Regions from separate parts of the Moraxella sp. CTOTU46711 genome, predicted to be linked through region 2. Evidence: predicted binding sites of a transcription regulator. Region 2 holds the regulator's gene; the other holds the start of a gene.
The links. Region 2 encodes PhoB, which activates phosphate uptake and scavenging genes when phosphate is short. Its sites were predicted from a motif close to TGTCATNAANCTGTCATAA; they were not measured.
Positions count from the first base shown of each region.

Region 1: pstS (phosphate ABC transporter substrate-binding protein PstS) is a predicted target of PhoB. The motif match lies at 1,768-1,786, and genes of this name have one in related genera.

Region 1 is NZ_DALYMP010000002.1:58,419-61,625, reverse strand. It holds gene RTJ53_RS04135 (phosphoglycolate phosphatase) at 1-680, opposite strand, end outside; gene phoU (phosphate signaling complex protein PhoU) at 820-1,590, opposite strand; gene pstS (phosphate ABC transporter substrate-binding protein PstS) at 1,938-2,942, shown strand; gene RTJ53_RS04120 (TolC family protein) at 3,023-3,207, opposite strand, start outside.
Region 2 is NZ_DALYMP010000002.1:315,637-318,843, forward strand. It holds gene phoR (phosphate regulon sensor histidine kinase PhoR) at 1-1,214, opposite strand, end outside; gene phoB (phosphate regulon transcriptional regulator PhoB) at 1,305-2,003, opposite strand; gene dtd (D-aminoacyl-tRNA deacylase) at 2,194-2,646, opposite strand; gene asd (archaetidylserine decarboxylase) at 2,798-3,207, shown strand, end outside.

The sequences.
Region 1 (3,207 bases), 260 kb from region 2:
TGGGTCGGATGATAGTCACGAATATCCTGCCCATAGTTATAGCCATACGATAACCCAAGCGTATCCATGCCCGCATTTTGCCCTGCCAAAATATCATTTTTGGAATCACCAATCATATAGCTTTGAGCGATGCTAAAGCCCAGTTTGTCACAGACGTGAAATAGTGGCATCGGGTCAGGTTTTTTGGCAGGCAAGCTATCGCCACCCAAAATATAAGCAAAAAGAGCTTGCCAACCCAATTTTTCGACAATCGCCGGAACAAAATCAATGGGTTTATTGGTGGCAATTGCGAGGGTATAGCCTTGCTCTTTAAGCTCACGCAACCCTTCGCTCACCCCTGCGTAGGGCTGGGTTCTGACACAGGTGTTTTGATGGTAGTAGTCAAAAAAGAGGGCAAGCGCCTGATTGGTATCGTTTTCAGTGAGATTGGGGTCAATGGTTTGTGAGCCTGATAAGGCACGTTGCACCAGTACTTTGCCACCATTGCCGACCCAGTTGCGGATGACATCTTCGTTAAAGTTGGCTTTGCCAAGCGTGGTTAGCATCGCATTGACGGCATCCGCCAAATCTGGCACGCTATCAATCAACGTACCGTCCAAGTCAAAAATAAGTAATGATTTTTGAGTGATATTTTCCCCACGGGGTGTGGCGATTGGGGTGTTAAGTGATTCCCTAGACATGGTGTTTCCTATCGTTTTTTCACCAAAGTTGATAGGCTACAGTGTAGCAGAATCACCTAAAAATACCATGCAACCGTCCATTAAAATAACCTAACCCTGACAACCAATTCCGGCTAATAGCAGGTTTGACTAAAAAATGTTAGTTTTCGCCATTGCTCGGTTGATAATCTAGTGAGGCATCGGCGATTTCATGGCTAGCCGAGGGATTCAGCGCGCTGTCCTTTTTGACGCCCAGTTTTTGATAACGCACATCTTCACCAGTAATACAAAAAATCAATTGCTCAGCGATATTACGCGCATGCGCACCAATACGCTCTATCGAACGCAGCACCCATAAAATATCAATGACTTTTGCTACATAGCGACCATCTTCCATGATGTAGGTCATCATCGCACGTGACGCGGATTTATACATCGCATCAATTTCATTATCCTGCTCTATTACTTGGTAAGCGCCTGTTGCATCAAACTTAGCAAAAGCTTCTAGCGCATTTTTTAGCATCATCTGCACAAAATTACCCATTTGATGCGCTTCATGATACCCAATCGGTGATTGACCTTCACGGGTGGCACGGCGCGCCATCTTGGCGATTTTTTTGGCTTCATCACCAATACGCTCAATGTCAGCGCCACATTTGCTCACTGCCATGATTAGGCGTAAGTCGGTAGCAGCAGGTTGACGACGTGCCAATACTTTGACCACCAAATCATCAAGCTGCTGCTCAGTAAAGTTGATTTCTTTGTCACCATCAATGACATCTTCGGCAAGCGCCACATCACTTTTTACCAAAGATTCAATTGCTTTGGTGAGATTAGCTTCTGCCATGCCACCCATTTTTAAAAACAAATTGACCAAGTTTTGTAAATCTTGGTCATAACTTTTTGATAAATGCTCACCAATTAAATTCATATTTCCCTTCCTAACTCATGGATTGTGACTCATGGACTGTGCAAAATTTTTATTAAAAAAGCCGTTAAAGAAAAGCTAACTATAACTAAAAATTACGACAAAATGATGAAAAATACCGAGCCTATCTGCTGATATTGCATCATATAAACCGAACAAAAGACCTAACAAAGATTTCAATGTCATCAAACTTTAACATAACCGTAACAGATTTGACATTTTGTTACATTAATATGGCAACAATTTTTCAGCTTTGGATGATTTAAAACGCGACATATTGGTTGGCGACACCCTAAGCTAATTTCCCATCTTCCCTGACAATCATCTTATTTGTCCATCAAGGAATTATTATGAAACTATCACATTTAATCGTCAGTGTGGCATTCGCTGCTGTAGGCGTACAAGCCAATGCTGTCAACATCACAGGTGCGGGTGCAACCTTCCCACAGCCTGTTTACTCAAAATGGGCAAGCGATTATCAAAAAGCAACAGGCAACCAAGTAAACTATCAAGGTATCGGCTCTTCAGGGGGTATCAAACAAATCCAAGCAAAAACGGTTGATTTTGGTGCCACTGATGCGCCCATGAGCCCAGCAGAGCTAAATGCCAGCGGCTTAATCCAATTCCCCGCAGTCATTGGCGGTATCGTACCTGTAGTCAACATCGCTGGCGTCAAACCCGGTCAATTAAAACTATCGGGCGCCGTCCTTGCTGACATCTATATGGGCAAAATCACTACTTGGAACGATGCACGTATCCAAGCATTAAACCCAGGCGTTGCCCTACCTGCCGCTAAGATTACCACCGTTAACCGCTCAGACGGTTCAGGTACCACTTTCGTATTTACTAACTACCTAAGCCAAGTATCAAGCGATTGGAAATCAAAAGTAGGCGCGGACAAAACCGTTAAATGGCCCAATGCTTCAGCAAGCGTGGGTGGTAAAGGTAACGAAGGCGTATCAAGCAACGTACAACGTGTTGCAAACTCCATCGGTTATGTTGAATACGCTTACGCAAAACAAAACCGTTTAGCTTATACCCAACTTCAAAACCGCGCCGGTAAATTTGTACTACCAGATGATTCAACGTTTGCAGCAGCATCAAACATTAACTGGGCACAATATCCTGGTTTTGCAGTGACTATCACTAACATGCCAGCAGCAAACGCATGGCCAATCTCTGCAGCGACGTTCATCCTTGTACCCCGTACGGGCGGTGCAAAAGCCAAAGAAGCGCTTAAATTCTTTGACTGGGCATTTACTAACGGCAATGCACAAGCAACTGCACTCGACTACGTTCCTCTACCTGCCGGTACTAAAGCTGCGGTTCGTAAAGAATGGACGAAAGTTAAATAGTTATTTGCGTCAGCTTACTACGCAAATTAACCCTGCCAATTGGCGGGGTTTTTTAGCTTAAAATTTTGCCAAAAAAAGCATCATATCAGCTGATTATCTAGCACTTTGACCGTCTCATCGGTCAGATTGCCCGCAGCTTTTTGTAGGTCAATATAGGCATTTAAATAATCAAAATACGCATTAATCAAATCGCGTTTGGCAGCGTGATATTGGCGCTCTGCCAGTAGTGTATCCACCATCGAGCGCACCCCCAAATCATAGCCTG
Region 2 (3,207 bases):
GATATGATATCAAGGGTGGCATGGTGCTGATACAAGACATGCTTGACAATTGCTAGCCCCAAACCCGTTCCCCCTGTGTCACGGCTTCGACCCGTGTCCACGCGGTAAAAACGCTCGGTTAAGCGCTGAATATGGCGCTGCTCGATACCAATGCCATTGTCGGTCACGCTAAAACATACCCCCGCGTCATACTCATGCCAGCTAATACTAATCTCACCACCTTTGGGGGTGTATTTCATGGCATTGGTAATCAGGTTACTGAGCGCACTTCGCAGATAATCTTCATAACCCAAAATATGTAACGTGCTGTCGATATGCAAATGAATCATATGGTCGTATGACTTGTTGTACATCTGCGCATCGTCAAACAATTGCATCAGCATTTTGGGAATATCAATATCTTTGGGCTCAGTGGGCTTTTCATCGTTCTCTAGCCGAGATAGTAACAGTAAGTCATTGATGATATTATTCATGCGCTGACTTTGCTGCATCATCTGAGTAAACGCGCGAGCAATACGCGGATCTAAATCAGGCTGTTCACTCAAAGTCTCCACATACCCCATGATGACGGTAAGCGGCGTGCGAAGCTCATGCGAAACATTTGCCACAAAGTCTTTTCGCATCTGTTCTAAGTGCTGAAAACGGGTGACATCATAAATCAGCAGTAATTTTTCTTGCCCAAATTTGGTAATCTTGCACTGCACATAGCGCTCGATATTAGACGGGCTATGGATACGTACACCATCTGGATAGTCTTCAATGTGGTGATAATATTGATGAAAAAGCGGGTTGCGAATAATGGTCAACACATTACGACCTTGGTCGGGCGCTTTAAAATGAAAAAGCCGCTCAGCAGAGTTGTTCCACCATTCGATACAGTCGTTTTTATCAATCAGTATAATCGAGTCTTGCAATGCGCTCAGCGAGTCGCGCACTTTTTGCACCAGCGAAACGGTTTGCTGATGCGCCAATTTCTCTTGGCGATTGACTTGGTAGATATTGCTGGCGATGACATTAAGGTTGGGCTCAAATGCAGGCGGCGGCTCATCGGGGTTTTTGTTATACCACGCTTTAAAGCGTTGTATCGACCATAAAAAATATAGCTGATACAGGCAAAGCCCTATCGCCAGTCCCCAACCCCAAAACCCTAATAGCCCGCCAATCAACAGCCCGGCAACCCCAGCTGTCACGACGGGTGAAATGCTCGCCCACATATTAATTTTTCTAGCATCCATTGAAAAAGCTTACTATAGCGAAGTTGGGATAAGTTGGCAAAAATTTCAATGCGATTAATCAGGCTATTGTTAGTCGATTTTATTAGAAAAACGATAGCCTGTGCCACGTACAGTTTGGATGTAGTCCGCAAACCCAAATGGCTCAAGCACTTTACGCAGGCGGCGGATATGCACGTCAATGGTACGATCTTCGACATACACATTGCCACCCCACACTTGATCAAGCAGCTGGGTGCGGGTATAAGCCCGCTCGGGATGACTCATAAAGAAAGCAAGTAGCCGATATTCTGTTGGTCCGATATCCACCGCTTTGTTATTGGCACTCACGCGCTGACTGGCAGGGTCTAGCGACAAGCCGCCTACGTCAATGGGTTTTTCGCCTGACAATGCGCTACTACGGCGTAATACCGCTTTGATACGGGAAACCAATTCACGGGTGGAAAACGGCTTGGTGATATAGTCATCTGCCCCTGCATCAAGTCCTTGAACTTTGTTGTCTTCTTCACCTTTGGCAGTGAGCATGATGATAGGAATTTCAGAGAGCATTTCATCTTTTTTCAGGCGGCGGCATAAATCAATGCCTGATAGCCCATTGGGTAACATCCAGTCTAATAAGATGAGGTTGGGACGATGATCGACCGCCAAATGATGGGCTTGAGAGACTTCTGAGGCTTGCAAACAATCAAATCCTGCCATCTCTAGTGTGGTCACGATCATTTCTCGAATGGCAGGCTCATCTTCCACCACCAAAATAGTTTCATTTTTCATAAATTTCTCAAGCGATAAAAATAGGCAACTGTTTGTCAAAATAATTTTATGACAACAATATTACAATGCCCATATTACAACTTCAGAATATGACAAAAAAATGACAACGATAAGTTTTTATGGCTTTTATTTGTGGTGTTGTAAGAAATTCGGCGTTTCACTCAATTTTTGATACTTAACACAGGTCGCATCACAGTTCAAAAATAAAATTTATCGGACCATCATTGCAACTGCTGACTTGCATATCTGCGCCAAATTCGCCTGTTTGCACGGCTGCATATTGCATCTTGGCATACGCTACTATCTGCGCAAACAAAGCTTTGGCAGTGTCGGGCGCCATCGCAGGCTTAAAATCAGGACGTCTACCCGATTGGGTATTGGCAAGGAGGGTAAACTGCGACACTAACAGTAACCCGCCATTGACTTGTTGCACGTTTTTATCCATTTTGCCTAGCTCATTTTCAAATACGCGATAGGTAAGGATTTTATCAATCATTTTTTGCCCCATCGCGAGCGTATCATCATGCCCAAGTCCAAGATAGACAAGTACGCCGTGTGCAATCTCGCCGACGATTTGTTGTGGGTGAGGCGCTTGGTTAACTGCGACTTTGGCAAATTTCACCCGTTGTAGTACTGCTTTCATGATTTTTCCTATCCGTTGGTTTGAGCGTAAGCGGCTTAATTTAAAAGCTAGCTTGTCGCTTAACTCGTAGCCCAGTGTTTAATATACCGTGATTCTAAGGGGGATTTTGATTATAATAAGCCAACTTTAAAATGCCAATCTCGAGTAACTTATGACCTTGTTTACGACGTTACAATCGCTTGTCCCACAACAAAAAATCAGTGAAATCGCAGGTCGTCTTGCCCAAAGCCGTCATCCGATGGTGAAAAAAACCTTTATTCGTACCTTTGCTTCGGTGTATGGCATCAAGCTAGAGGAATATGCGCGCTGTAGTTTTTCTCAGTATGACAGTTTTAATGATTTTTTTACCCGTGAGCTCAAAGATGGCGCGCGCAAGATTGATGATGACCCAGATGCGCTGATCTGTCCTGCAGATGGCATGATATCGCAATTGGGGCAAATCGATAAAGACCAAATCCTGCAAGCCAAAGGCAAATCGTATGAAGTTGGGCAATTGCTCGCGGATTATGAACTTGGCAAAGCCATGCAAGAGGGAAGTTTTGTCACCGTGTATTTGGCACC